DNA from 3 places in the Alkalibacterium iburiense genome. Region 2 is predicted to be linked to each of the others. Evidence: predicted binding sites of a transcription regulator. Region 2 holds the regulator's gene; each other region holds the start of a gene.
The links. Region 2 encodes Rex, which represses fermentation and respiration genes when NADH is low (regulators of the CRP and FNR family bind a similar motif). Its sites were predicted from a motif close to TTGTGAANTANTTCACAA; they were not measured.

Region 1 (10,704 bases), on a different contig from region 2:
CGTGGCTTACTTGTTTTAAGAGAATTAAAAAATAAACCCCACCGGGTCTCGTTGGTTATTGATGTCAATGAAGAGGAGACAGAGTGGACAGTTGTAACGGATAAAGGCACGAAAGCCGTTATCATTCCAAAGAACTATGCTTACAGTGACCGCTACAATAATGGGTCCTTTGTATTGGATGAGGATACTGATGGCATTCCTGTTGAGCATTATACTAAAATGATGGTTCAAATAGAGGATTAATAAAAAGGTTTCGTTAGTCAATATTTTGACTAGCGAAACCTTTTTTCTTTATTGTTATCCGTTGAAAGCTTGTCTATAAACTTCAGCTAACTCTTTTATCAGTGGTAATTTAGGATTGGCTGTAGTACATTGATCTTCAAATGCCCGAACAGCCATGTCATCAACGACCGCTTCAAATTCCTTTTTAGATACTCCATTTTCTTTAATACTCATCGGTATATCTAATTCTTTGGCTAACTCTTGAATGGCTTTGATTAAACTATCAACACCTTCTTCTGTCGTACGACAAGGCAAGCCTAATGCTTTAGCGATTTCAGCATACCGTTTATCTGCAATGAAGTACTCGTATTTAGGAAATGCGACAAACTTACTTGGCTGTTTGGCATTATAACGAATGACGTGCGGCATTAAGATGGCATTGGCGCGTCCGTGAGCAATGTGGAATTGAGCTCCTAGCTTATGGGCTAAACTATGGTTGATACCCAAGAATGCATTGGCAAAAGCCATACCGGCAATAGTGGATGCATTATGCATTTTTTCTCTTGCCAGTTCGTCATTTCCATTTCGGTAAGCGAGAGGGAGATATTCAAACACTAACTGGATGGCTTTGATAGCCAGCCCATCTGTATAGTCGTTTGCCATATTAGAGACATACGCTTCAATCGCATGTGTGAGCACATCCATACCTGTATCAGCTGTCACGACTTTCGGCACACTCATAACAAATTGCGGATCGATTATGGCTACGTTTGGTGTCAATTCGTAGTCTGCCAAAGGGTATTTCGATTGTTTCTCAGTGTCTGTAATCACAGAGAAAGAAGTGACTTCAGATCCTGTCCCAGATGTCGTAGGGATGGCGACAAACTGCGCTTTTCCTCCTAAAGTAGGGTATTTATACACGCGTTTTCTTATGTCCATGAATTTCTGTTTCAGTCCATTGAAATCTGTATCAGGGTGTTCATAGAATAACCACATGCCTTTAGCCGCATCCATTGGTGAACCGCCACCTAATGCAATGATGACATCGGGCTGGAAAGCTTCCATTGCACGGGCTCCCTTTAAAACAGTCTCTTTAGATGGATCAGGTTCCACATCTGAAAAAATCTCACAGTGAACATACTCTTGGCGATTTCTTAAATGATAAAGTACTTTATTCACATAACCAAGTTCAATCATCATAGGATCTGTGACAATGAACGCTTTTTTAATATCTGGCATTTTAGATAAATACTGCACAGAGTTTCTTTCGAAATAGACTTTTGGCGGGACTTTAAACCACTGCATGTTGTTACTTCTTGCGGCACGCTTTTTCACATTAATTAAATGCATGGTACTGACGTTTGAAGAGACGGAATTTCCTCCAAATGATCCACATCCTAAAGTGAGGGAAGGGAGGTAAGCATTGTAAATATCTCCAATCGCTCCTTGAGAAGAAGGAGCATTGACAATCAATCGTCCAGCTTTCATGCGTCTGTCGAATGCACCAATAACAGATTCATCGTGAGAGTGAATGACGGCCGAATGACCTAATCCACCATAAGCAAGCATTTCTTCTGCCCGTTTAATACCGTCTTCGGATGTGTTTACTTTATAAGCAGCTAAAACGGGACTTAATTTCTCTCGTGATAGAGGATACTCTGGTCCAACACCATCATATTCAGCTAATAAGATTTTTGTTTTTTCAGAAACAGTGACTCCAGCCATCTGTGCGATAGCATAGGCTGATCGTCCCACAATATCCGAATTGAGTTCATTATTTTCTGACACCATGAGTTGCTCTACTTTTAATCGTTCAGCTTTAGTCAGAAAATGACAATCTAAGTTTTGCATCTCTGATTTAACTTTTTCATAAATCTCTTTATCAATAATGACTGCTTGTTCAGAGGCACAAATCATTCCATTATCGAATGTTTTGGACAAAATTAAATCATTGACCGCTCGTTTAATGTTCGCCGACTTTTCGATATAACACGGCACATTTCCGGCGCCCACACCTAAAGCAGGTTTACCCGAACTATAAGCGGCTTTAACCATTCCCGGACCACCAGTCGCTAAGATAGTAGCCACACCCGGGTGAGTCATTAGTGTTTGAGTAGCTTCTACAGACGGGCTCTCAATCCATTGTATACAATGTTTGGGTGCTCCTGCTTTAATAGCTGCTTCATAAAGCACACGAGCCGATTCTGCACTCGACTTTTGAGCAGAAGGGTGAAAAGCAAAAACTATCGGATTACCCGTTTTAATAGCAATAATAGATTTGAAAATGGTAGTAGAAGTAGGATTCGTTACAGGTGTCACACCTGCAATTACCCCAACAGGTTCCGCAATCTCTACGGTTCCTTCATGTTCATTTTCATTAATGACCCCAATCGTTCGATCGTGTTTAATACTGTGATAGACATATTCAGAAGCAAAGAGATTCTTTATTATTTTATCTTCATATATCCCACGCCCGGTTTCATCAACTGCCATTTTAGCAAGAACCATGTGTTTGTCTAATGCAGCAAGAGCCATTTCTTTGACAATAACGTCTATCTGCTTCTGATCCAAACTGTACATCTCATTCAATGCTTCTGTAGCGTTTTGCACCAGTCTATCTATTGTTTCCCCAATTGTAATCTTTTTTTCTTCTCGTACTAATTCTTTAACCATTGTAAACACCTCCGTAAAGTTAGTGAAGTATTGAGCATATACCGTTAAAATTTTCTTCTTATCTAATGTAAAGAAGGGTATTTTGCTCTATTCTTCAGGTTGCCTTGTTTACGTCTAAACTATAACATACTGAATTCGCTTGCAAAAATTATAAGATGTGACAATATTGTGACATATATCACAATATGAATAGTATTAATATAATAGTTATTATTGAAGCGCAGACTAGTTAATAGGGTAACATATTAAATTGTGATATTTTGTTCACATTTTTTCTAGCTTTATAACTGATATAGTACAGGTGAATATCTTCTTTCGGCTGGTTAAGTAAAACTGAGATAAAATCTATGATTACACGAAAAAAGTTATTTTAAGTAAGTAAAATTATTTTCTGTTGACTATTTTCACTTGATTGTTATAGTACACAATGCTTTGAAATTAGCTTAACCTCACTGTTTTTAACGGAGACTGGTTAGTCTCTTCACTTGAATAAAATGGGGCATAGTGATATATTGAACATGAACAAACTATTGAAAAATAGTTAACAAAGGAGAATGAAAATGGAAAAACAAGAGTCTAAGCACCTTACTTCAGAGATTTATTGGGAGGGCTTTAAGGGCAAAAAGTGGAAAGAGTCTATTGACGTGAGACACTTTATTCAAAGTAATTATCTTCCTTATGATGGAGATGACTCCTTTTTACAAGGACCAACAGCAGCAACGGAAGCTTTATGGGATCGTGTAATGGACTTAAACAAGTTGGAACGTGAAGCGGGCGGGGTACTAGACATGGATACAGATTTAGTATCGACTATAACCTCTCACGGGCCAGCCTATTTAGAAAAAGACAAAGAAAAAGTTGTTGGATTCCAAACAGATAAACCATTTAAGCGTTCATTCCAACCCTTCGGCGGTATTCGAATGATGGAACAGTCGGCAGAATCTTATGGCTTTGAAGTGGATCCTCTTTTATCACACATCTTTAGAGAGTATCGAAAAACACATAATCAGGGTGTGTTTGATGCTTACACACCTGAAATGCGCGCCGCACGTCGCAGTGGAGTCATAACTGGACTACCCGATGCTTATGGCCGCGGTCGTATAATTGGAGATTACCGTCGTGTAGCATTGTACGGAGTGGATCGTTTAATTGAAGAAAAGAAGGCAGATAAAGCTTTAACAGATACGGCAGTGATGAGTGAAGAGGTCATAAGACACCGTGAAGAGTTAAGTGATCAGTTGAAAGCCTTGCATCAGTTGAAAGAATTAGGGAATATTTATGGATTTGATATTTCTCGACCAGCTGAAACAGCTCAAGAAGCGTTCCAATGGTTATATTTAGGTTATTTAGCAGCGATTAAAGAACAAAATGGTGCCGCTATGTCTCTAGGACGGACATCCACTTTCTTAGATATTTATATTGAAAGAGATTTGGCAAAGGGTAGAATGACTGAAAAAGAAGCGCAGGAGTTAGTAGATCACTTTGTGATGAAGCTTCGTTTAGTTAAATTTGCACGCACACCGGATTATAACGAACTGTTCTCTGGAGACCCTACTTGGGTGACAGAAGCCATCGGTGGAGTAGGTATTGACGGACGTCACATGGTTACTAAAAACAGTTACCGATTCCTTCATACCCTATCCAACTTGGGACCGGCTCCAGAGCCAAACTTAACCGTATTGTGGTCAGTCCAATTACCGCAAGCATTTAAAGATTACTGTGCGAAAGTTTCTATTGAAAGCAGTGCGGTTCAATACGAAAATGATGATATCATGCGTGAAGAATGGGGAGACGATTACGGTATAGCCTGCTGTGTGTCGGCCATGAAAATTGGGAAACAGATGCAGTTCTTCGGCGCACGAGCGAACTTAGCGAAAGCTTTACTTTACGCCATTAATGGGGGAGTAGACGAAATGTCTAAGACACAAATCGCTCCTAAATTCAGACCGATCACTTCTGAAGTATTAAACTATGAAGAAGTAATGGAAAAATACGATGATATGTTGGATTGGTTAGCCGGGATGTACATCAATACGTTAAATATCATCCACTATATGCATGATAAATACAGTTATGAAAGTATCGAAATGGCCCTTCATGATTCAGAAGTTATGCGTACCATGGCAACAGGTATTGCTGGATTTTCAGTAACGGTTGATGCATTATCAGCTATCAAACATGCCACTGTTAAAACTATCAGAGATGAAAACGGACTAGTGGTCGACTACGTCATTGAAGGAGACTATCCTAAATACGGTAACAACGATGACCGTGCAGATGACATTGCAGTCGAGTTACTGAAAACATTTATGTCAAAAGTCAAAAAACACCCAACGTACAGAAAGGCTGTTCACACAACATCCATTTTAACCATTACATCTAACGTCGTCTATGGTAAGAAAACAGGGAACACACCAGATGGAAGAAGAGAAGGGGTGCCTTTTGCACCCGGTGCCAACCCACTCCACGGAAGAGATACAAACGGCGCTTTAGCCAGCTTGAACTCAGTTGCTAAATTGCCGTATGGAGAATCACTGGATGGTATTTCAAACACATTCTCGATCGTTCCAAAAGCTTTAGGGAAAGAGGATCACGTTCAAAGACGCAACTTAGCAACAATGCTCGACGGGTATGTGAAAAAAGGCGGACACCACTTAAACGTTAATGCTTTAAACCGTGAAACGTTAGAAGATGCCATGAAGCATCCAGAAGAATATCCGCAGTTAACCATTCGTGTGTCAGGTTATGCGGTGAACTTTATTAAATTAACTAGAGAGCAACAGATGGATGTACTGAGCCGTACATTCCACGATAGTATGTAAAAGATACACATATTAAGGTAGGGGGATAATCATGACAGAAACAACAAAAGGGTATGTTCATTCAATAGAGAGTTTCGGTTCACTTGATGGACCAGGCATAAGGTTTGTCATCTTTATGCAGGGGTGTCGTATGCGTTGTGAGTTCTGTCATAACCCTGATACTTGGAATATGGGTGGCGGCACGCCTTACACACCTCAGGAATTATTAGATAAAGCGCTAGACTATAAAGAATACTGGGGCGAAGATGGCGGGATTACTGTGAGCGGAGGAGAACCGCTGCTTCAGATTGATTTTTTGATTGAATTCTTTAAATTAGCAAAAGCAGAAGGCGTTCATCTCTCTATTGACACATGTGGCCAACCATTCACTTATGACGAACCATTCTTCGGTCGCTTTGAAGAACTAATGACTTACACGGATTTGATTCTGATGGATATTAAGCATATCGATAATGACATACACAAAAAATATACGATGCATCCGAACACCGCGATTCTGGATATGGCAAATTATTTATCCGACGTTGGTATTCCTATGTGGTTAAGGCATGTGCTCGTACCAGAGCGCTCTGATTATGATGAGCATTTACATCGGTTGAGTGACTTTATCTCTCAGTTGAAGAGTGTTGAAAAAGTAGAAGTGCTCCCATATCACAAATTAGGAGTCTATAAGTACGAAGAACTCGGCATTCCTTATAAGTTGAAAGACATCGATCCACCAACGGCAGAACGAGTCGCAAATGCCAACCGTATTTTACAGACAGACAAGTATAAAAGCCTTGTTTAATTAATAACTTTAACTATGCCTGTACGTAAGTGTATGGGCATAGTTTTTATTATGCAAGATTGTCTAAAAACTTTTGATGCCTCAGTGAATAGATACTCTCTAATAATAATCATTAGAGAGATTTGCAGCTGTAATTGAGATACGAATCCCTCTAAAAGATAGAATAGAGAGATTCGCGATAAAAAAGAGTGACCGAATGCCTCTAAATGTTAGTTTGAAGGGATTCAAGCTATAATAAATTTTACGAATCCTGCTAATAGAACAGCCATACTCATATCCACCTAAAGAACATCGGTTTTTCATTTTGAAAAAGATAAAAGAGTGGTTGTCTCAATTCACTATTGATTGAAATTTCATTCCTTTTACTATATTCTAGAGAAAGAAGACATAAATCAAAGGAGAATACTTATATGAGTAAAGTACTTATTTTTGGACACCAGAATCCTGATACAGATGCTATTACATCAGCCATTAGTTTTTCATATTTACAAAATGAACTAGGACATAACACAGAGGCTGTAGCATTTGGCAAACCGACTGAGGAAACCCAATACGCCCTGGATTATTTTGAAACGAAAGCACCGAGAACAGTCACTTCTGTATCAAGTGAAACCGATCAAGTCATGTTGGTTGATCACAACGAAGCGCAACAAAGCGCTCCGGATATTGATAAAGTAAAAGTCTTAGCGGTTGTGGACCATCACCGTATTGCCAATTTTGCGACTGCTGATCCGCTTTATTACAGAGCTGAGCCAGTCGGTTGTACGCAAACCATTATCTGGAAAATGTTTAAAGAAAATGATATTGATGTACCCAAGAATATAGCAGGATTAATGTTATCCGCCATTATTTCAGATACGCTCTTACTTCAATCTCCTACCAGTACTACAGAAGATGAAAAAGCGGCACATGCATTAGCAGACATAGCTGAAGTGGATTTAAATTCTTATGGAAAAGATTTATTAAAAGCTGGAACAAACACCAAAAACAAAACAGCTAGCCAAATTCTGAATGATGATGCGAAAAACTTCCCTATGGGTGAATCGACTGTTCGCATTGGACAAGTGAATGTTGTAGACGTGGATGAAGTGCTTGCTCGTAAAATGGAATTATTGAGAGAGATGCAAGACCAAAGTCAAGCAAGTAACTACGATTTATTCATGTTGGTCATCACTAATGTTTTAGAAAATGACTCGGTTGCCTTAGTTTACGGCGATAAAACAGAATTGGTCAAGCAGGCCTTTAATAAAGACATTGTAGAAGATACGGTCTTACTTGAAGGGGTTGTGTCACGTAAAAAACAAGTGGTCCCTCCTTTAACTAAGCAGTTTGAACAGGAATAAAGTCGGAATTTTAAGCTAACTAGAACAGGAGGAAAAAGTATTCGCCTCAATAAACTAGAATTTTCACCTTTGGGCTTTTTTGCTGGCTGTATATTCTTCTTTCTGTTCTTTGTGTTGGCGCACGGCTATTGGTTAAGCCCGCCGTTTGGCAGCTTGATGAGCTGGATAGTTACTGTCTATCTTGGAGCAAGCGTTTGGGGCCTAGCATACACGTTAAAAGCCTGGGACAGTTTAAACTATCCGCCTGAAAGACCAACTATTATTTTTACGCGATTTATTTTATTGATTCATTACTTTATAGCGCCCTTTCTGTTCATCTATTTTAAATGTTTTTACACCGAAAAAGAATAATAGCCAAAGCTCAGACACTGCTTATAGACTTAAGTAGATGGTCTGAGCTTTTTTTATGACACTTGTCATGTCTATAGATGACGCTTGCTACTACCGAGAGGAACTGAATAGGAGTATACTTGTCTCAAATAAGAAGGAGGGTTCCGAATGACTGCACCGATTATAGAGGCAAAAAGCATAAAAAAGGCGTTCAAAAAAACTGAAGTACTAAAAGGAATCGATTTTAGAATATATGAAGGAGAAGTCATTGCGCTAGTAGGGGAAAACGGGGCAGGAAAGTCCACATTAATTAAAATAATCAATAATTTAACTCGAGCAGATGATGGACACATTCAGTTATTTGGTCAAGCGCCAGATGCAAAAGAGGTTAGAAATCGCGTGGGTGTGATGCTTCAAGAAAATATTGTCTTACATCGAATGAAAGTGAAAGAAATGTTAGAGTTAGCTGGTAGTTATTACGCTGAGCCGCTAACGAGTACTGAAATTATCGACATGATGAATTTAGATGATTTAGCAGATAAAAAAGTAACAGAACTGTCTGGAGGGCAGAAACGAAAAGTCAACTTTGCTTTATCTTTAGTAGGCAATCCGGATGTCGTGTTTTTAGATGAACCGACGGCTAGTATGGATGTCAAAGCGAGAAAAGACTTATGGGAAATCGTATCCTATTTGAAAGAACAGGGTAAAACGATTGTGGTGACCAGTCACTATCTGGAAGAATTGGAGAACATTGCCAGTCGTATCTTAATTCTACAAGAAGGCGTAATTGCTTTTGACGGCACACTACATGAACTAAGAAAAATCAGAGGAGAAGGAACCATCAGTTTCAATACAGAATTATCTGAAAGTCTGTTTAATCAGTTAGAGGGTCTGGTTTCGTTGCACCATCAGAGTGATTATTACTCCCTCATTACTCAAAATGTCAATGCTCTTTTGAAACAATTGATTCCCTATATAGACGAATTAAAGAATATCACTATTCAACAAACGACACTTAATCATCTGCTGGCTTATTATAAAGGAGAAAATCAATCATGAAAAACTTCTGGTTTCAGACAAAAATGAATGCGACTAGACTCATCAAAAGAGATGTCAAAACGTTCTTTTTTGCTTTATTCTTTCCCTTATTCTTCTATATATTGTATACCCGTATATTTGTCTTTGATATGCCAGAAGACGCTTTAGTTATTTGGCAAACAGATTACATGATTTCAATGATACTATTTGGGTCACTTTTCACCTCAGTTATTACTCAAGCCAATACGTTACTGGAAGATTACACGAATCACTTTCAATTATTTGTTCATTTGACACCAACTTCTAAATGGCGCTATTTCTTATCTGTCAATGCCGTTTATATTCCTATAAATTTGGCATTAATTGTTGCGCTAGGCACACTTGCCTACTTCGTCAATGACGTCTCTTTAAGTGTGATACAGTGGCTGGTTTTAGTGTGTATAATCTTGTTTGGAACAGTCCCGTTCAGTATGCTAGGGGTTATCGTCTCTTATGGTCGAAAAACAACCATAATCAATTTACTGGGTAATTTGCTCGTGTTCCCTTTAGCTATAGGAGGGGGACTCTGGTGGCCTCTGGAGATTATGCCGTCATGGGTAGTTTCAATAGGAGAACGACTAGTCACTAACCAGTTGCTGACCTTGTCTACTAACTGGGTCTATTCCAGTGAAATCCGATTCTCTTCCATAGCAGGCATTATGCTCTGGATATTAGGACTTGTAACCGTTATTATAGTGTTACAGAAGTTATTCAAATATAGGGAGTCGGAAGTGACATGAGGACTTTTATTCGCACACACATTTTAATACCGCCAGAACAAGGGATGATTCCTTATTTCTTTTTGATCTTTTTAATTCCTATCATTATCTTACTTTTTCCCATTAATAGTTGGGAAAAAATACTGATGCTTCTCTTACTCGGTGTGTTTTTATATGCTTATAGAAAAGGTTTTTTTGAACAGACAGATAAGAAAGTGTTGTTTACGATTCAAACAATTATAGCTACGCTATTTGTCTTATATAATGGGTCAGCTTCTTTGTTCATTTATATTGGCTGGCAGTTTCCATTTTGGCCGATAAAAAAAGATCAATTAAAAAGGTACTTCTTTATTTACGCAGCCAGCCTATTGGCGTCTTCGGCCATTAGTTTATTTCGAGCTTCTAATTTTATAGGTCCTATAGAATGGTTATGGATTTCTGTCGGCTTAGGCTTTGCTTTATTATCTCCTTTAGCTGCTTACTCCGTTGAAAAATCAAATCGACAGATGGTTGATCTGAAAATGACGAACTCCCGTTTAAGTACGTTGGTCCTACAAAGCGAACGCGAAAGAATTGCCCGAGATTTACACGATCACCTGGGTCAGTCCTACTCGACCATCTCTTTGAAAGCAGAACTGGCTCGCAAATTGATAGCTATCGATACGGAAAAAGCGGCCCAGGAGTTAGCGGATATTGCCCAGACGTCCAGAGACCATTTAAATCTAGTGAGA
Region 2 (10,704 bases):
CTAAGATATTGATATAGGCTGTTCCACCACCAGCGATAACACCTTCTTCAACAGCTGCACGAGCTGCGTTTAAAGCGTCCTCGATACGTAGTTTACGTTCTTTAATTTCAGTTTCAGTAGCTGCTCCAACATTGATAACCGCTACTCCACCTGCTAGCTTCGCAATACGTTCTTGCAATTTTTCACGATCAAACTCAGAAGTTGTTTCTTCTGCTTGTGCACGTAGCATCGCCACACGTTGTTCGATGTGTTCTTTTTCTCCAGAACCTTCAACAATCGTCGTGTCATCTTTTGTAACAGTCACTTTACCAGCATTTCCTAACTGATCGATTGTGACATCTTTCAAGTCTAATCCTAAGTCACTTGTGATAACTGTTCCATTCGTTAAGATAGCTATATCTTCTAACATGCCTTTACGGCGGTCACCGAAACCAGGAGCTTTAACAGCTACAACATTTAGTGTGCCACGGATTTTGTTTAGGACAAGAGTTGGTAAAGCTTCTCCTTCAATATCATCCGCAATGATTAATAAAGGACGATTTTGCTGCATAATATTTTCTAAAACTGGAAGAATATCTTGTACAGAAGAAATCTTCTTATCTGTAATAAGGATGTATGGATTATCCAGGTTTGCTTCCATTTTCTCGTTGTCTGTTACCATGTACTGAGATAGGTAACCGCGGTCAAACTGCATTCCTTCCACAACATCTAATTCCGTTTCGATTCCTTGAGATTCTTCAATCGTAATAACTCCGTCGCTTCCCACTTTTTCCATAGCATCTGCTACGAGCTTTCCTACTTCTTCATCTCCAGAAGAAATAGCAGCAATTTGAGCAATGGATTCCTTATCAGAAACATTAATCGAAATGTCACGTAAAGCCTCTACTGCTTTTTTAGTAGCCAATTCAATTCCGCGACGAATGCCTACAGGATTAGCACCCGCTGTGACGTTTTTCATTCCTTCGTTGACAATCGCTTGAGCTAGTACAGTCGCTGTAGTTGTCCCGTCACCAGCAATATCGTTTGTTTTGCTTGCTACTTCAACAACTAACTGGGCTCCCATATTTTCGAATTTGTCTTCTAATTCGATTTCTTTGGCGATAGTTACCCCGTCATTAGTAATTTGAGGTGCTCCAAAAGACTTATCCAATATAACGTTTCGCCCTTTTGGACCTAGTGTAACTTTAACTGTATCTGCTAACTTGTCTACTCCGCGAAGCATAGCTGCACGTGCGTTTTCAGAAAATTTAATATCTTTAGCCATGTGTATGTCCTCTCCTTAGTTAAGTAATAGTGATCGACTTAATTATTCCACAATCGCAATAATGTCTGTATCTTTTACAACGAGGTATTCTGTTCCATCATATTTGACTTCTGAACCAGCATATTTTTCAAATACGACTTCGTCACCAACTGATACATCAACCGCTGCACGTTGGCCGTTATCTAATACTCTGCCTTCTCCTACGGCAATAACTTTTGCTGTCTGAGGTTTTTCTTTAGCAGAATCTGGTAATACAAGCCCACTTGCAGTTGTTTCTTCTACTTTTTGTACTTCAAGCAGTACTCTATTTCCTAAAGGTTTTAACATGTTGAAATCCCTCCGTATAATATTAGTCGTTATTTTTATTCACTAGTCTACTAGTGAGATGTGAGTGTTAGCACTCTAAGGTGTCGAGTGCTAACTCCACTTATTAGTATATTCAAAACTCATGAATCTTGCAAGTCCTAAATTTGAAAAAAATAGATTTCTTCCTTTGTGGAAACCCTTCTTGATTTGTGTTAAATTACTAGTATTATGGATTTTAATTGCTAAAGGATGAAACTAATGAACCTTAACCGAAGTAATAAGAAAGCTGCTACACAAATCATTGTACTTTATATTATTATTCAGTTAGTCACAGCCATTGTGCCTTTTTACTTTCCAGAATCTTCAGGACCAGAACTCTTCCTCACTTTTTCCATTGTGATGTTCAGCTTGGGAGCTCTTGGAATGATATGGATTGTTAGAAGACAGCAGATGCAATTTGATTTCGAAGATTCTTTTTCACAACAGCGCAAAGAAATCCTCACTTGGGGGATTGCAGGGGTGTTTATAGCCTTATTTGTACAAAATATTGCGAGCATCATCGAAGTGATCGTCTTAAATTCCCCCATGGAATCTCAAAACACAGAACAGATTATGCAAATTGTATCAAGTTACCCTGTCTTTTTAATTCTAGCAGGTATTGCCGGACCAATAATGGAAGAATTTGTCTTTAGAAAAGCCATATTCGGTATGCTTATTGATAAAATCGGAGGCATAGGAGCAGCGGTAGTCAGCTCTTTACTTTTTGCTTTTATCCATTTTGACGGTTTACTGTTAGTTTATTCATCTATGGGCTTTGTGTTTGCGTGGCTTTACTACAAAACGAAAAATATTTGGACTCCCATTATTGCTCACTGCTTGATGAATATTATGGCAGTTGTTCTTAACTTGCTTTAAATGAAAGGTCTTAATAGGACTAAAAGATAGAAAGGATTCAAGATGACTGAAAAACAAATCAAATTTCAAATTGGCTTTAAATATGTCTTCTTCCTGCTTTTTCTTTACTTTACAATTGATTCAGTAGGTTCAAGCGGATGGAGCCTTTTCTCCATACTTTTTGCCCTTATTGCGACAAGAGACTTTGTTCAAGGGACGCGTTTAGCAGAAGTCTATTATCGAATAAAAAAACATCAGAAGAAAAACTGACATCCATGCAGTGATTCCTCTCATAACTAAAAGCACGACCCTTTTTCCTTATTTAATAAAGGAAGTAGGGTCGTGCTTTTGTCTGTGCTAGTCGTTATAAAAAAGATCGTCTAATGGATTATCTGCCTCTTCTTCTGAATCATCTGCAAAATCCTGGTAATAGTTAATGAAGTAGATAAGTGTCTGTAATTCATTTGTTAAGTCAACATTATGAACCCGTACGCCTTTAGGTACCGTGACTCGGATTGGTGTAAAGTTCATAATCCCTTTCGCTCCCCCTTCAACCAGCTTATCTGTCATCTCTTGTGCAATATCAGAAGGAACGGTCAAAATAGCCACATCAATCTGCTGCATATCCAGTTGTTCAATCAATTCATCTACATGATAAATAGGGACACCCTGATGAATTGTTCCAATAAGGTCTTCATGAACATCAAACCCAGCACTGATTCGAATATTATTGTTGCGACGGAAATTGTAATTTAATAGGGCTTGTCCTAAATTTCCAACTCCAACTAAGGCAACATTCGTTAAGCGATCTTGATTTAATTTTTTACTGAAGAAATTCATTAAGGATTCGACATCGTACCCGTATCCTCTTTTTCCAAGTGCACCAAAGTAAGAGAAATCTCGTCTAATAGTGGCACTGTCTACTTTTACTGCTTCACTTAACTTAGCTGAAGAAACTCGTTCTTTTCCGGCTTCATATAAAAAGCGTAAATAGCGATAATATAAAGGCAATCTTCTTGCTGTTGCTTTTGGTATTTTCTTTTCTGCCATGTTTATTCTCCTCTTTTAAATATATAACTTTAGGGTTTCATCCTCAATCAGTCAATTCTTTTTGTGCATTCACAAACTAGTGACCTTAGAACATAATTTATTATACCACTATTATGAGTAAAATAAAGATTTATCTCTAAAGGAAAGCTTAAAGTTTCATAAACAGCCCATTACTCTTCTTGTTCATTTGTGAACGTTACCACTGATTATGCACATATTACTTTAAGTTAGTTATCCCGTAACAGGGACCAGATAGGGTTTGTTAACGTGTGCGATTATGCTAAACTAAGAGAAGATAAGATTGCTTAGAAAAAGAGGAAACTATCATGATTGTATTACAAACTCAAAAAATTGCACGACATTTCGGAGCTGAAACGCTCTTTGATAATGTTTCTTTAGAGATTAAAGACTCCTCTAAAATAGGATTAGTTGGTCGAAATGGAGCTGGAAAAACAACCCTTCTGGATATCATTTCAGGCAAAACGGAACCAGATGAGGGGGAAATTCACAAGAAAAAAGATATGACTATTGGATATCTTGATCAACATACAGGCTTGGAGTCTTCCCTCACGATTTGGGAAGAAATGTTCAAAATCGCCGAACCTTTAATGGCTATTCAATCAGAAATGACCCAGTTGGAAAAGCAAATCAGTGATCCGCATTTAGATCACTATACAGTAGAATATAAAGATCTTCTTAGTCGATATGATGCGCTTCAAATCCGCTTTCAGGAAAATAACGGATATGGCATTGAAAGTGAGATCAAATCTGTCCTTCATGGTTTTCGCTTTTACGAAGAAGATTACAATACACCTATTGAACAACTCTCTGGTGGTCAAAAAACACGATTGGCCTTAGCCCGTTTATTATTAGAAAAGAAAGATTTACTGGTTTTAGACGAACCCACAAACCATTTAGATATCGATACATTGGCCTGGTTAGAAAGCTATCTTCAAAGCTACACAAAAGCTCTCTTAATTGTCTCTCACGACCGGTATTTTTTAGACAAAGTGGTAAATGAGATTTATGAGGTCTCCAGAGGCAGTGTGTCTCATTATCCTGGAAATTACTCTGCTTATTTGGATTTAAAGGCTGAAAGAATCAAACGAGAATGGAAAGTATTCGAAAAACAACAAAAGAAGATGGCTAGTCTGGAAGATTTTGTGGCACGTAATATCGTGCGCGCATCCACTACTAAACGGGCACAAGCCCGTCGCAAGCAACTTGAAAAGATGGAGCCTTTATCTAAGCCCATGGGGGATGAAAAAAGTGCCCATTTTCAGTTTCTTACCAATAGACCCTCTGGGCAGGTCGTTATTCAAACAGATAATTTAGATATCGGATACGGTGAGAAAGCTTTATCCGGTGGTATTGACTTGGATATACGCAAACAAGATGCCATAGCTATTGTTGGACCTAATGGTATTGGCAAAACTACATTACTGAAGACATTAATCGGGATGATTCCTCCATTAAAAGGAGACATTTCCTTAGGAACAAAAGTAGACATAGGGTATTACGACCAAGAACAAACCCTGCTCAATCAGTCCAAAACCGTTTTAAATGAAGTGTGGGACGATCACCCCACTCTCCCTGAACAATCTATCCGCACACTACTAGGATCCTTTCTGTTTTCTGGTGAAGATGTTGAAAAAACGATTGCTTCTTTAAGTGGAGGAGAACGTGCACGAGTAGCCTTAGCTAAACTGGCATTGGAGAAGAATAATGTCCTCATGCTTGATGAACCAACCAACCACTTGGATATCGACTCAAAAGAAGTCTTGGAGAATGCACTGATTGAATTTGAAGGGACGATTCTTTTCGTCTCTCACGACAGATACTTTATTAATCGCATAGCGACTAAAGTCATCGAACTCAATGAAGACAGCACTGTAGAATATTTGGGAGATTATGACTATTACGTTCAAAAGAAGGAAGAGTTAGAAGCTCTCAAACGTATAGATGAAGGCAGTCAAGAGAGTCCTGCTGAAGAAGATAAACCATTATCAGAAAGCAAACGCACGTATCAAGATCAAAAAGAGTTTCAAAAAGAACAGCGCAGACTCACTAGACGAATTGAAGCGATTGAAAGTGAACTGGAAGACATTGAAAACAAAATTTTGGAAGTCCAAAAGCTTTTAAGTTTACCTGAGACATTCGAGGATTTGACGAAGGCTGAAGAATTGGCAAAGGAAAACAAAACATTACAAGAACAGCAAGATCAATTAATGGAAGAATGGGAAGATTCCCATGAAAAATTAGAGGAGTGGAATTCATCTCTTTAATGTGTACTCTTCTATTCTGCATACAAAAACGAGCACTCTGGTCATAGAGTGCTCGTTTTTTCTATATTCAGGAAACAGACAGACCCGGCGTACCGTTTAAGGCTAGGTTCGCAAATTGCTCGTTTTTCAATTTCGTAAACGCTGCTGCACCGATCATAGCCGCATTGTCCCCACATAAAGACAAGGGGGGAATGAGTAATTCAACATCTGGCAGCTCTTCAGCTACCTTGGTTTCAAGTGCTTCCCGCAAGCCTTTGTTCGCGGCCACTCCGCCTGCTAAAGCCAGTTGCTTCACATTCTTTTCTTTAGCCGCTCGAATGGTTTTATCTACTAGCACCTCTATCACAGCTGCTTGGAAGCTCGCTGCTAAATCTTCAGAATCGAGCTCTTCCCCTTTTTGCTTTGCATTGTGAACCGTATTAATAAAGGAACTTTTGAGTCCACTAAAACTAAAATCATAAGTGTCTTCTTGCATCATTGCTCGAGGGAAATGAAAAGTGTCTTCCCCTTTATGGGCCATCTCATCAATATGTTTGCCACCTGGATAAGGTACCCCTAATACTCGCCCGATTTTATCATATGCCTCTCCTGCCGCATCATCTCGTGTTTCACCAATAATCTCAAATGAATCTTCTTTTTCCATGTAGATGAGTTCTGTGTGTCCGCCACTGACGACCAAAGACAAAAGGGGAAATTCTAGGCGAGAAACCAATTGATTGGCAAATATATGCCCGGCAATATGATTCACCGCTATTAGCGGAATATCATGAGCAAAGGCGATAGCTTTAGCTGAGTTGACTCCTATAAGTAAGGCACCCACAAGACCGGGACCTTCTGTTACAGCAACGGCATCCAATTCCTCATACGTCACATGGGCTTCCTTCATTGCTTCTTCAATAATCAGGGTAATTTGTTCCACATGATGACGACTCGCAATTTCTGGAACGACTCCTCCAAAACGCTGGTGACTTTTAATCTGGGAAGCCACAACATTGGACAAAATAGTTTCTCCGTTTTCTATGACAGCTGCACTCGTTTCATCGCAGCTTGTTTCTATGGCTAAAATTCGTTTTTTAGACATCCTTTTCCTTCTTTCTAAGTGAACACCTCATAAGTAAGGCGTCTTCCTTTGGGAACCGATAGTAATTCTTCCGAATCCCTATTTCTTCAAATCCATTCTTTAGGTAAAAAGCCTGAGCTTCTTTATTTGAAAGGCGAACTTCCAAAAAGATACTAGCCGCTCCCTGCCTTGTGCATTCTTCTTTGAACGCGCGTAATAAGTGTTCAGCAATCCCTTGCTTCTGATACTTTTTACCTACCACTATCGTATAGATTTCTCCATCATCTGGCAGAACTTGCCCACCAATATAACCAATAATCTCCTTATGCCTTTCGGCCACGTAGAAAAACAACTCTTCTCTAGCAAGAGTCTCCTGAAATTGAGCAGGGGACCAAGGCGATCCATAAGCAAAGGCCTCTTTCGCGATAGAGTAGAAAGTCTTTTCTTGTCTTTCGGTTGGATGATAGGGGCGAATACTCCACTCCGTTATTTCCATTCAGATATGTCCCCTTGAGGGGGATAAAGAGGGAGCGTCATTTCCAATGCATCTTCATAGTCATTGGCATAGTAATTCTTTTTAATCTTCCCATCTTTAAATCCTAACGTCCGGTAGAGACTTTGAGCGGTATGATTAGAGACTCTGACTTCCAAAGTTAATTTCTTCATATCTTCTGCATGACCCAAAGCAATGATTTCTTTTATTAAATAACTAGCGATCCCTTTATTTTGATAGTCAGGGATGGTGGCAATATTTGTGATATGAGCTTCTCCATCCACAAACCAGGCTCCGATAAAGGCAACAGGTTGATCTTCATCATATACAACAATGTAAAAGGCATTTTTATTGTACCGGATTTCATGCATAATAGCTGATCGGGTCCAGGGCGTCTGACCATTATAGCATAGCCTCTCAATGATCACTATACTGTCCACATCTTCATCTTCAGCTACTTTAGCTTTTAAAAAGCGTTCATCCGTCAAGGCATAAAAGGGTTGCTGGAGTTTCATTCGCATTTTCAAAGGGACCAATACTTTGGTTGTCTGTTTAGACACTTTATCCGTAAACCATTCTTTAAAGTTTTTCAACCCACTCGCCTCCTTCTAGTTTACCCGGATTGGCCTCCACCCACTTTTGTTCGGCTTCAGCTAATTTGATATAATCAGGTTCGAATACATGAACGTCTTCCGCTTCCTCTTTTTCCCCCAGTTCTATCAGTGCACTAGCTCTTGGATAGTCTCTAGCGGCAGGCAGCGTATAGAGCATATCTCCTAAGACGCTCTTGAATAGGTCTTCAAATCGTTCCTTATCTTCTCCAACTATTTGGATAGGCGCCTTTAATTGCTTAAGATAATGCGCCCATTTTTCTGCCGATATATGCGTATCTGCTTCCACCTGCACCAGTTCATCTTGACGGTAGTGATACAGGCCAGTATAAAGATTATCTCTTCTGGCATTGAATACAGGAACAATATAGGAACCGGGAATGCGTTCCCCATTAGCTGCCAAGACTTTTAAGCTGGATACTCCCACTAGGTCAATACCTAGAGTAAAGGCCAGAGTTTTAGCAATGGTGACTCCTATTCTTACTCCTGTATATGAACCGGGTCCTTTAGCCGTGACCACGCGATCCAGTTCATTCGGTTTCCAGTTTACTTCTTTAAAAAGGGCCTCAATAGTCGGCATTAACTGGATGCTGTGATTTCTTTTGACATTGACCACGCGTTCTGCCCTTAATTTTCCGTCCTCAACTAATGCAACAGACATGGTTTGATTGGATGTATCGATACCTAAACTTTTCATTTTCTGGCTCCTCAATCTTCTCTCTTTAAAATAATTTTAGCATATTTTAGGACCGTGAGGAACTAAACTGCCACTTAAAGGCGTATCTTTTGATTTTCTTTTAGACTAATCATACACTAAAGAAGAAGTTTAATAGTAAAGGGTGACGATTAATGACAAAAATATTAATTACAGGAGCAACAGGGACCATTGGTAAAAATTTAACCAGACACTTAAAAGACAAGTATGACCTGGTCTTGGCAGATATTGACTTCTCGGATTTTCCAGACGATTTAAAGGAAAATGCTAAGATAGTAGAAGCTGATCTCTCTAAGCTGGAAGAGTGGAACGGTTTACTAGATGGAGTGGATTATGTCATTCAACTAGCTGGAAACCCAGATCCTGAAGCTGATTTTTATGAAGACCTCGTTGAGTTAAACTATTTCTTACCTCAAAATTTATATTATAAAGCGGCAGAATCTTCCGTTAAACGTATCATATTTGCTAGTTCCATCCACGCATCAGATGCTTATCCGGATAATGTCCAAGTCAAAACCACAGACCAAGTGAGACCGGATGATTTATATGGTGTGTCAAAAGCCTACTTAGAAGCTTTAGCCAGCTACTATGCCTTTAAAAAAGGAATTGAATCAATCGGTATTCGTATTGGTGATTATAAATCAGATGATAGTGAACTCGGTGAGGATACAGATTTAAGAGGCATGGCTGCTTACTTTTCAGCTAGAGACATGAACCATTTAATTGACTGCTGTTTAGAAGCTACTCTTGATGAGCCTTACTTGCTCGTCAATGGGCTTTCAAATAACACCTTCCCAAGACTGGATATTGAGTCAGCACGAGTCAAGTTAGGGTACGAGCCAAAAGACAATGCATTTGAAAAGTTAAATAAATTATAATAGGAAAAGAACACTCTCTTGATATCAAGAGAGTGTTCTCAATTTATTACGTACTTTCTCGTTCGATTAACTTAGTAGACAAAATAACTGTTTTTAAAGCTTCTCTCCCATTATAGATGCGTTCATGCAGAAGTTGAATCCCTGTTTGACCCATTTCTTCTGTGTGCACACGTACGGTCGTCAAGGCTGGGGTGATATATTTAGCTGTAGAAATATCATTAAACCCAATAATACTGATTTCATTAGGTACTTTGATGTCTTTTTCATACAAGGCTTTTAAACACCCAATGGCGATAGCATCATTCGCAGCAATAAATGCGGTCGGCCTCTCGCTTTCTGGTATGGTTTCCATAGCTTCCAGCATATTTCTTCTGCCTTCTTCTACACGAAACGCTCCAGTAAAAAAGTAATCCTCATGGTACATGCCTTTTCTTTTTAAATACGTTTTGACGATTTTCTCTCTCGGGTCCACCCATGTGCCAGACCCGTCACTAAAGGATTCTGTTCCCCCGATAAACCCAATTTTCTCATGGTTTTTTGAAATCAAATAGTCAATGTTCCGTCTAATGGCTTTTTTAAAGTCCACAATGACACTATCGTAGTCGCCTTTAGGCAAGTAATCAACAAAACAGAGAGGAATATTTTTCTTGGCTAGTACAGAAATTTGTTTGTCACTAAATTTACCAATGGCTAATATCCCTACAAGTTCTGAATCTTCTATCAGTGTTTCTTTATTGTAGACTCGAATATAATCATAGTCGAGTGCTTCTGCTTCTTTTTCAGCGCTTAAGCGTATAGACATATAGTAAACATCGTTTAACTCTTCTTCTTCAGTATACCAGTTTATGATGGCTATCTTACCCTTTGCTTTAGCCGGACTACGCTTTATATTTTTATATTCTAATTCTTCAGCTGCTTCAAATATACGTTTCTTCGTGTCTTCTCCAACTGATAAGGTAGGGTCATAGTTCAATACGCGAGAAACAGTTGAAGGAGATACCTTAGCTTTCTCTGCTATATCTTTTAATGTAGCCATTTCTGCGCTCCTTTATCTCCTTAGTCTCTCACTCCGAATTGGTAGGTTGTTCGAGAATGGAAAGTTTCATTAGGTCTTAGAATAATATTTCCAAAGCCTGGCTGGTTAATAG
Region 3 (10,704 bases), on a different contig from region 2:
TTGGCATCATCTTTTAAAACTTCTCTGGCCAATTCATTCTTTAACTGATCCATTAGCATTTCCTTCCTTTTCTCATCCTACTTATTTGAAATAAGTATAGCATATATCAGGAGGTAAAGAAATCAAATCCTTCATCTTTCAAACAAACGGTACACTTTAGTTGTTCGCTTTTTTAGCTGCTTTCTCTCTCGCATTTTTATCTAGAATTTGTTTTCTTAATCGAATTGATTCTGGAGTGACTTCACAGTACTCATCATCACCGATAAAGGCTAACGACTCTTCCAGAGTTAAGATACGTGGACGTTTGATAACGTTCGTCTGGTCTTTATTCGCTGATCGAATATTTGTTTTTTGTTTTTCTTTTGTGACGTTAACTGCTAAGTCATTTTCTCTATTGTGTTGTCCCACAATCATACCTTCGTATACTTCGGTACCTGGTTCAATAAAGATAGTTCCTCTATCTTCCAAGTTCATGATGCTGTATGTGGTAGCTGGTCCGTTTTCCATTGAAACAAGCGCACCATTTCGGCGTTCACCCATCTTGCCATCAAGTAAAGGTAAATATTGGTCAAATGTGTGGTTCATTATGCCGTATCCTCGAGTGATGGATAAGAATTCGTTAGTGAATCCAATTAACCCACGAGCCGGAGCTAAGAAGACTAATCGGTCTTGCCCATTACCTGAATGGACCATATCCAGCATTTCACCTTTACGATGTCCCATGCTTTCAATAACTGAACCCATGTATTCTTCAGGCGTATCAATCTGTACACGCTCAAACGGTTCACAGGTTTGTCCGTTGACTTCTCTTAAGATAACTTTAGGACGGGATACTTGCAATTCATAGCCTTCTCTTCTCATGTTTTCAATAAGAATAGACAGGTGTAACTCACCACGTCCAGATACGACCCATTCATCAGGTGAATCTGTATTATCCACTCGTAATGAAACGTCCGTCTGTAACTGAACCGATAAGCGTTCTTGCAATTTACTAGAAGTTACCCATTTACCTTCTCTCCCGGCAAATGGAGAATTGTTTACTGCAAATGTCATTTGTAAGGTTGGTTCATCAATATGGAGGACAGGTAAAGGATCAATGTGATCAGCTGGTGTAACTGTTTCTCCAACAAAGATATCTTCAAAACCAGAAACGGCAATTAAATCCCCTGCAGAAGCTGATTCTATTTCTACTCTTTGTAATCCAAAGAAACCAAACAATTTAGTCACTCTGAAGTTTTTAGTCGTTCCATCTAGTTTACTAAGTGTGACATGATCGCCCACTTTAATTTTTCCTCTAAAGACTCTACCGATTCCAATTCTTCCGACATAGTCATTATAATCCAAAAGAGACACTTGGAATTGAAGGGGTTCCTCACTGTTGTCAATCGGAGCAGGAATTTCTTTTAGTATGCTTTCAAAAACAGGTGCCATCGTTTTTTCCTGGTCTTCAGGATTATCAGATAAACTACTTGTTCCATTTAAAGCTGATGCATAAACTACTGGAAATTCTAATTGTTCTTCATCTGCATCTAATTCAATTAATAAATCTAATGCCTCATCAACTACTTCTTCAGCTCTTGCAGTAGGTTTGTCAATTTTATTAACCACGACAATCGGGCGTAGTTTACGTTCTAACGCTTTTTTTAATACAAAACGTGTCTGAGGCATAGTTCCTTCATAAGCGTCTACGACTAAAATAACCCCATCAACCATCTTCATAATACGTTCCACTTCTCCACCGAAATCAGCGTGCCCTGGTGTATCTAAAATATTGATTTTGTGGTCTTTATAATTTACAGCAGTATTTTTAGATAGGATGGTAATGCCACGTTCTTTTTCAATATCATTTGAATCCATTACTCTATCACTTAATCCACTTCTAGCGTTCAATGTATCTGATTGCTTTAATAATTCATCTACCAATGTTGTTTTACCGTGGTCTACGTGAGCTATTATAGCTATATTGCGAATATCTTCTCTTTTTTTCATAAATAAACCTCCAATTACAGTTGCGTGAATCTAATTATTCTAAATTGTTTTCTATGAAAACAATTACTTGGTTTTCATAGAATCGCATTAAAAAAAGCACTTATTCTTGATAGATTCAAACTCAAGAATAAATGCTTCCCAAATTTCCTCTTATTGTTGCAGTGAGTATTATACCAGTAACTTACGTAAAAACACAACTATTTATTTAGGATTTATTTTGTCCATAATTTGTCTATGAGCAGCTTCTGTTCCTAGAACTGTATCATTATTCTCCAGTAAATTAATAGGGCTGTTATCAAAACGTGTGGCTTTCATGCCAAGCTCTTCCATAAACATTAGCCCTGGAGCCACATCCCACGGTTTTAAATTAGCTGCGATGTAAGCAACCGTATTCCCTTTGACCATTTCCACACTCTCAAGTCCAGCAGAACCAATCACACGGGTACCTAGACTCGCTTTCCCTATCTCTCTCACGAATGGGAATTTATTTTCAACTAACAAAACAGAACTCACGCCAATTACGCCCTCATTTAAAGAACGATCTTTTGGCACTTCAAGTGTTTGTTCGTTGCAACTAACTCCGCGTCCTTTAATTGCGGAATACAATTTATCCTGCACGACGTCATATACGTAGGCTTGCTGTCCTATTCCATCTTCAAAGATACCGATCATCACAGCATAATTCTCTCGCTGTGTGACAAAGTTTAACGTGCCGTCAATGGGGTCTAAAAACCAGACTGTTCCATCTAATTCTTCAACGTCATCTCCGTACCCCTCTTCACTGACGATACGATCTTCAGGGTAGGTTTCTCTAATCTTTTTGACTAATTCCTTTTCAATCCCTTTATCCATATTCGTCACTAAATCATTTATACTCGTTTTTTCTTCCACGTCAATATTATCTTTATTGTCAAGAATAAACTCAGCTGCTTCTTTAATCCATGTTGTAACCAGCTTATGGCGCTTATTTATCTTATCCATTCAATCCCTCATTTCATATCTTTAAACTAATCATAATAGACTATCCTGCTAAAAGCAAAAAGGATGAGTTTGATATTTTTATATAAAGAAAAAGACCTTTAGCTTTTACACTAAAGATCTTTATCCAATAATCTTACATATGAATTGGTAAACCTAAAGCAGCTTCTGCCGCATCCATAACCACTTCACCTAGAGATGGGTGACCATGAATCGTTAATGCGATATCTTCTGCATTCATTCCACTTTCAACAGCTAAACCAAGTTCAGCAATAATGTCTGATGCGCTGATACCAGCTACTTGAGCTCCAACGATCACATTATCTTCTTTTGTAGTAATTAAACGAACGAATCCTTCTGTTGCATTCAAGGAAATCGCACGGCCATTTCCACCTAATGGGAATTTTGTTGCTTTAACATCTAATCCTTCTTCTTTCGCTTCGCTTTCTGTTAAGCCAACAGAAGCAATTTCAGGATCAGTAAAGGCAACAGCTGGCATAGCACGGTAGTCTACAGCAACTTTCTTACCAGAGATTGCTTCAGCAGCAATTTTAGCTTCATAACTTGCTTTATGAGCTAAAGCCGCACCTGGAACAATATCTCCAATAGCAAAGATGTTCTTAGTAGATGTACGTCCTTGTTCATCAACTTGAACGATTCCGCGGTCATCCACTTCAACTCCCGCTTGTTCTAGGCCTAATTCGTCAGTGTTTGGACGACGACCAACTGTAACTAACACATAATCAACGTCAAGTGATTGTTCTTCACCTTTCGCTTCATATTTAACTGTTACACCATTGTCGTTGACAACTGCTTCTTTAGCCATTGCTTCAGTAACAATTTCAACTCCACGGTCTTTAAAGTTTTTCTCAACTAATTTAACCATGTCTTTGTCAAAACCGTTTAAGATTGAAGGAAGACCTTCAAGAATGGTTACTTTCGTTCCAAGATTTGAGTAAACACCAGCTAATTCAGAACCGATGTATCCTCCACCAACAATAACCATAGACTCTGGAATTTCTTTCAGGTTTAATGCACCAGTAGAATCTAGTACACGGTCACTGAATTTGAATCCAGGGATTTGAACTGGACGGCTACCAGTTGCAACAATAGCATGATTGAATGAGTACGTTTGTGCACTGTCTTCACCCATAACACGCAGTGTGTTTTCATCAACAAAGAAAGCTTCTCCTTCAAGAATCTCAACTTTGTTTTTCTTAAGAAGCATTTCTACTCCTTTAGTTAATTTAGAAACAACTTGATTGTCTTTCCACTCTTGTGTTTTAGCAAAATCGATTGTTACGTTTTCGCTAGAAACACCGAATGCTGTTGAGTCTAAAGAATCCTGGAATTTATGTCCAGCAGCAATCAATGCTTTAGAAGGAATACATCCAACGTTTAAGCAGACACCACCGATATATTCTTTTTCAACAACAGCTACTTTTTGTCCCATTTGAGCTGCACGAATAGCTGCAACATACCCACCAGGGCCGGCACCAATAACTACTGTATCTAATTCAATTGCGAAATCTCCTACTACCATTTACGTTTCACCTTATCCTTCCATTAATAATAATTCAGGATCAGCAAGTAATCTCTTCAATTCATTCATTGCTTGTTGTCCAGTCGCACCATCAATCACACGGTGGTCAAATACAAGTGATAATTCTTGAACACGTGCTGGAACAATTTCACCTTCAGCATTAACAACTGGTTTTTGAGCGATACGTCCTACTCCAACAATAGCCACTTCTGGGTGGTTAATAATTGGTGTGAAGAAGCTTCCGCCTACAGAACCAATGTTACTGATTGAGATTGAACCATCAGCCATTTCACTGCCTTTAAGTTTTCCATCGTGAGCTTTACCAGATAATTCAGTAATTTCTTTAGCAATTTGGAACATGCCTTTACTGTCTGCATCCTGGATAACAGGAACGTATAGTCCACGCTCAGTATCCGTCGCAATACCGATGTTATAGTAATCTTTGTAAACCACTTCATCTGTCGTATCATCTAAAGAAGTGTTTAATTCTGGGAATTTACGCAATACTGCGATAACAGCTTTAACGATATAAGGTAAGAATGTCAATTTAACATCTTGTTCAGCTGCAATATCTTTAAATTTCTTACGGTGATCCCATAATTTATCAACAACAACTTCATCAAATAAAGCCACAGATGGAATAGTCAAGTTACTGTTAGTCATTGCATTTGCAATAGCTTTACGAGTTGTTGACATTTTCTCTCTTGTTTCTTGATCAGAACGACCAGATTTGAATGGTTTAGCATCCGCTGAAATAGCTTTACCAGATGAAGCTGGTGCTGCTGTTTCTTGAGACGTTTCTTCTTGAGTTGAAGCAGCTTCTGCTCCTCCACCTTCAACAAAGTTGTCGATGTCTTCTCTTGTCGTACGTCCACCTTTACCAGTCGCTTCAACTAAGCTGATGTCTACATCTTTTTCACGTGCATACTGTCTCACTGAAGGCATAGCTAATACTCGTTTATTTGGATCAGATGTTTTAACAACCTCACCTGTTGCTTCTCCTTCAGATTGAGCTGGGTCTGTTTCTTCTGCTCCAGCAGCTGTTTCTTCAGAAGACATTTCTGTTTCAGCTGCTACTTCTTCAGAGCTTTCCTCTGATGAATCATCTGAATCGTCTTCGTATCCCTCTGCATCAATCTCAACAATAGGATCTCCAACATTTGCAACTGTACCAGGTTCTACTAAGAATTTTTTAATTGTGCCATCAACCGGAGAAGCTAATTCCTCAACGGATTTATCATTTTGAATTTCAGCAATAGAATCGCCTTCTTCAACTGTGTCGCCTTCAGATACTAACCAGCTGACGATTTCGCCTTCTGCCATACCTTCCCCAACATCAGGGAGTTTAAATTTAAAAGCCATAATTTCTCTTCCCTTCTTAAATTAATCGTGTCATGTCTATTCATTACTCAAGAAGGAACAAACCCTCCTCAATACTTTATCGAGATGAAAGAATGTTCCTTCCGTTGAGTTAATTCATATTAATTAAAATTCAACTGCTTCTTTGATTGCTTCAGTAATGTCAGTTGCACTTGGTAACCACTGGTTTTCAGCTTGTCCAAATGGATAAACTGTGTCAGGTGCAGAAACAAAACCAATTGGTGCTTCTAATGAAAGGATAGCACGTTGAGATACTTCAGAGATGACTGTATTTCCTACTCCAGCTTGACGCTGAGCTTCTTGAACCATCACCATACGACCTGTTTTTTCAACAGATTCAATAATAGTTTCATAGTCAACAGGAGAAACAGTACGTAAATCAATAACTTCAACAGATACGTTGTCTTTTTCTAATTGTTCAGCTGCTTTAAGGGCTTCTCTAACCATATAACCATAAGCAACAACTGTAATATCAGAACCTTCTTTTGCTACATTCGCTTTTCCTAGAGGAACAGTGTACTCTTCTTCAGGTACTTCATCACGGAAAGAACGGTATAGCTTCATGTGTTCTAAGAATACAACTGGGTCTTCATCACGAATAGCAGCTGTCATTAAACCTTTTGCATCATATGGGTTTGATGGGATAACCACTTTAAGACCTGGTGACTGAGCCATTAAACCTTCTAAGCTGTCTGCGTGCATTTCTGGAGTTGCTACTCCCCCACCAAATGGTGAACGGATAACTACAGGCATAGGTTGTTTACCACCCATACGGTAGTTCGTACGAGAAATTTGACCTACGATGGAATCCATTACTTCAAATACAAATCCGAAGAATTGGATTTCCATAACTGGACGGAAACCTTGGATAGCTAAACCGAAAGCCATTCCACCGATTCCTGACTCAGCTAGAGGCGTATCACTCACACGATCTTCGCCATATTTATCGAAAAGACCCTGAGTAGCACGGAAAACACCACCGTTTTTACCTACGTCTTCTCCGAATATCAAGACTTTTTCATCACGGGCCATTTCTTGATCTAAGGCTTCAGTGATCGCTTGAATCATTGTAAGATTCGCCATGTTTATTTACTCTCCTTTGCTTCGTATTTCTCAATCTGTTCTACAATGTTTTGACCAGGCTCATTGTACATACTCTTCAAGAAGTCTGAGATTTTCATTTTTGGTACTTGGTCTGCTTCTTTAGCTGCTTCTTTTACTTCTTCTTTAGTTTTTTCAATTAATTCTTCTTCTTTTTCATCTGACCATAAGCCTTTTTCTTTCAGGTAGTTACGGAAACGAATAAGTGGATCTCTTTGCTCCCAGTAGTCAAATGATTCTTGTTCACGGTATCTAGTTGGATCGTCACCAGATGTTGAGTGAGGTCCGAAACGAGACGTAATTGTTTCAATTAGTACTGGACCATTTCCTGCTGCTGCCCACTCACGTGCTTGTTTTGTTACAGCATATACTGCTAATGGGTCCATTCCATCAACTTGCACTCCTGGAATTCCTGCTGCTGCTGCTTTTTGAGCTAATGTTGCTGCTGCAGATTGTTTCTCACGAGGAGTTGAGATAGCATAACCATTGTTTTGGATGAAAAATACAACTGGAGCTTTGTAACGTCCTGCGAAGTTAATTCCTTCGTAAGTGTCACCTTGAGAAGAACCACCGTCACCAGTGTATGTGAATGTTACTTCATCTTCTTTACCAGCTAATTTTTGACCAACTGCGTTACCCATTGCTTGGATAAACTGAGCTCCAATGATGATTTGCGGTGGAATTGCATGTAGGTCTTCAGGGTAGTTGTTACCTTCTACATGTCCACGTGACCACAAGAATGCTTGTGATACAGGTAAACCGTGTTGGATTAACTGTGGAATATCACGATATCCTGGGTATAGCCAGTCTTGCTTTTTGAAAGCAAAATGACTTGCTAATTGAGAAGCCTCTTGTCCCATAGTAGGTGCATAGAATCCTAAACGTCCTTGACGAGCTAATGCCATAGAACGATCATGAAGAACTCTTGACCATACCATTCTTTCCATCAATTCTACTAATTCTTCATCAGATAAATCTGGCATGATGTCTTCATTAACAACTTTTCCATCTTTATCTAATATCTGAACCATCGGAAACGAAGCTTCAATCGAACTTAATAATGCTTCGTAATCAACTGGTTGCTTTGCCATAGATTACCCATTCCTCTCTTGTTGTTTTCTTTTTGAGTATAACAGTTGTATCCTACTGTTACATTTTTTCTCAATCCTTATTCAATTTATCATGATTTTATCCAAATTGCAAGCAATAAGAACTTAAGAAAACAATGAGAATGTGCGTTATAAAAGGCTTTTTAACGCATTGTGACTTTAACCACAAAGGTTCTGTCTCACTCTGAAAAAAAATTATATTTTCAAAAATGAATAAGTGAAGTAGTACAGCTTTTAAAACTGTTATATAAGAGAGTCAGATATCTGTTTCTTGTACCAGTCATTTTGAAGATAACGGAGCCCATGTGATTAGGTGAACTTGTTATAATGCGTCATTTTCATCAATTAATAGAATGGGATGCGCATAAGGCGTAAACCTGTTAAAATAAACAGTGAGTTATATTAAGGAGGATTTAGTTTATGTTAACAATGGAGAATGTCATTAGAGAAGGACACCCTACTTTACGTAAAGTAGCAGAAGAAGTGACCTTTCCTTTAGATGAAAAAGAGATTGAATTAGCAGAAGAGATGTTACAGTTTTTAAAAAATAGTCAAGATCCTGAAATTGCTGAAAAATATGAATTAAGAGCAGGTGTGGGCATTGCAGCACCTCAAGTAAATGTGTCAAAACGTATCATTGCCGTTCATATTCCTTCAAGTGATCCCGAAGAGAAGCCAGAATCTGATTTTAGTGAAATATTGTATAATCCTAAAATAGTGAGTCACTCTGTACAACAAACCTGTTTAGCTGACGGTGAAGGGTGTTTATCTGTAGACCGAGAAGTTCCAGGATATGTGCCTAGACATAAACGCATCACGGTAGAATATTTCGATAAAGACGGCAAAAAACAAAAAAAACGATTAAGAGAGTTTCCAGCTATTGTGACCCAACATGAAATTGACCATTTAAACGGGGTTATGTTTTATGACCGTATAGACAAAGATAACCCACTCGCCTTACCAGATGGCATTGAAGTCTTGGGCGGTAGCGAAGAAGAGTAATTTTTTCTTCATTGACTCACGGCCAGTACTCTAACATTTGTTTTAATAGCTAATCTATTTTAATGTTTATATCGGATGAATTTAAGTCTGCACTGACAATACATCATAAGAGAATGATTTCTATGGGAGGAATAAATAAGTGTCAGATTACGGAACATTAACAGAGTTAAACGGCCGTTACCAATTAACGTTCGAACGATTCACTTTAAAGAACCCTGAACATGTTTTTTCTGTGCTTACGGATTCATATTCTTTTTCCAAGTGGTACCCTTTTGCTACTGGTGAGATGAATCTTGCACTTGGAGGCAAGATTGTTTTTGATGATGAGGAAGGTTCAATTTATTATGCTACTATTACAGAACTAAGAGAACCGTATCTATTTAGTTTTCGTGAAATAGATGATTTAGTTAGTATCTCATTGGAAGAAAATAATGGGTGTACAATACAATTCACTCATACTTTTGATGATGTTTCCTGGGCAGTGAACACTGCGGTAGGCTGGCATAGATGTTTAGATGTATTCCTTCAAATGGTTAATGGGGAACCTCTTCAGTGGCGTGACAAGACTGCTGATCTACACCACTATTATAGCAAAGCATTTAAAAGTTAATACTGAGGCACTCCTATTAGTGGGAGTGTTTTTTTGTATAGGTAGAAAACTAATATAAGCTCTCCTACTTACCCATTTCAAACTATAAAAATAAAAAAAGAACGCCAGAAATGGCGTTCCTTCAACGTTTATTAAAATGGAGATAAGCGGGCTCGAACCGCTGACCTCTACACTGCCAGTGTTAAAAAATGGGCATTAATGAACCTGACATGTCGCTCAAAACGTTGGTATTAAGCAATTTAGATGAAAAATGTACATGACTGATAATCACAGGTCGCTCGAAAAGTTTCGGAAGATTTACTGGAAGATTTAGATTAAAATATAACAGCCCGACAGCTTAATAAATTTTACCAAGCAATCATTTAATTCTCTTTAAAAGAATCAAAAAATGCATCTTCTTCACTATGAGGAATTTCATAGTCATCCATTAAGTCGTTCCAAAAATCTGTATCTCATTTCCTGTACTCATTCTTGAACTATAATTTGCTCTATCAACCACGAAAAACCATCATTAATAATTTTATTCTGTTCAAATTCTTTTGAATTCATGCATTATCAAAATGCTAATTAATATTTTATAGAACAAATAAATTTGAATTATGAAATTAATAACTCATTCTAAAGCATTCAAAATAATACGGCGTCCTTGGAAGTCTCCACTCAAAGACGGGTCTAAAATAACTCCCCTATACATCAATTCGTCTCCTCCATAAACTTTACCATTATCAAATTTGTAATTTTTATTCGGGTCTAACCCCGTCATTTTAAGCTTGTTTAATGACCCGTTTGGCTTATCTAAAATCTGAAAATAATAGAATAATGCATTGTTTTTCTCATCATCAACAAAAATCCACGAAGTCTCATAAAAATTATCAAAAGGACTTTTTATTCTATAAAAATTTCCATACTGTATTATTTCTTTATTTCTTTTATAAAATTCAACTTGTTCTTTTATGGTCTCCTTATCCTGCACGGATAATTTGGTTACATCC

Region 1: a site for Rex is predicted at 3,426-3,443, ahead of pflB (formate C-acetyltransferase). Genes of this name have one in related genera too.
Region 3: a site for Rex is predicted at 8,252-8,269, ahead of pdhA (pyruvate dehydrogenase (acetyl-transferring) E1 component subunit alpha). Genes of this name have one in related genera too.

Annotation. Positions count from the first base shown of each region.
Region 1 is NZ_BAAACW010000167.1:37,316-48,019, forward strand. It holds gene parC (DNA topoisomerase IV subunit A) at 1-243, shown strand, start outside; gene adhE (bifunctional acetaldehyde-CoA/alcohol dehydrogenase) at 298-2,895, opposite strand; gene pflB (formate C-acetyltransferase) at 3,456-5,717, shown strand; gene pflA (pyruvate formate-lyase-activating protein) at 5,749-6,504, shown strand; gene ABDZ53_RS12680 (manganese-dependent inorganic pyrophosphatase) at 6,915-7,847, shown strand; gene ABDZ53_RS12685 (ABC transporter ATP-binding protein) at 8,346-9,236, shown strand; gene ABDZ53_RS12690 (ABC transporter permease) at 9,233-9,994, shown strand; gene ABDZ53_RS12695 (sensor histidine kinase) at 9,991-10,704, shown strand, end outside.
Region 2 is NZ_BAAACW010000039.1:46,453-57,156, forward strand. It holds gene groL (chaperonin GroEL) at 1-1,264, opposite strand, end outside; gene groES (co-chaperone GroES) at 1,307-1,591, opposite strand; gene ABDZ53_RS03300 (CPBP family intramembrane glutamic endopeptidase) at 1,829-2,485, shown strand; gene ABDZ53_RS03305 (DUF4305 domain-containing protein) at 2,528-2,734, shown strand; gene ABDZ53_RS03310 (redox-sensing transcriptional repressor Rex) at 2,822-3,514, opposite strand; gene ABDZ53_RS03315 (ABC-F family ATP-binding cassette domain-containing protein) at 3,841-5,799, shown strand; gene tsaD (tRNA (adenosine(37)-N6)-threonylcarbamoyltransferase complex transferase subunit TsaD) at 5,867-6,880, opposite strand; gene rimI (ribosomal protein S18-alanine N-acetyltransferase) at 6,873-7,355, opposite strand; gene rimI (ribosomal protein S18-alanine N-acetyltransferase) at 7,346-7,945, opposite strand; gene tsaB (tRNA (adenosine(37)-N6)-threonylcarbamoyltransferase complex dimerization subunit type 1 TsaB) at 7,932-8,660, opposite strand; gene ABDZ53_RS03340 (NAD-dependent epimerase/dehydratase family protein) at 8,813-9,556, shown strand; gene ABDZ53_RS03345 (LacI family DNA-binding transcriptional regulator) at 9,603-10,592, opposite strand; gene ABDZ53_RS03350 (aldose epimerase family protein) at 10,613-10,704, opposite strand, start outside.
Region 3 is NZ_BAAACW010000112.1:7,988-18,691, forward strand. It holds gene ABDZ53_RS09370 (DUF1507 family protein) at 1-53, opposite strand, end outside; gene typA (translational GTPase TypA) at 157-1,989, opposite strand; gene ABDZ53_RS09380 (inositol monophosphatase family protein) at 2,191-2,970, opposite strand; gene lpdA (dihydrolipoyl dehydrogenase) at 3,104-4,510, opposite strand; gene ABDZ53_RS09390 (dihydrolipoamide acetyltransferase family protein) at 4,523-5,872, opposite strand; gene ABDZ53_RS09395 (alpha-ketoacid dehydrogenase subunit beta) at 5,996-6,973, opposite strand; gene pdhA (pyruvate dehydrogenase (acetyl-transferring) E1 component subunit alpha) at 6,976-8,082, opposite strand; gene def (peptide deformylase) at 8,521-9,102, shown strand; gene ABDZ53_RS09410 (SRPBCC domain-containing protein) at 9,242-9,712, shown strand; partial or broken gene ABDZ53_RS09415 (GH36 C-terminal domain-containing protein) at 10,326-10,704, opposite strand, start outside.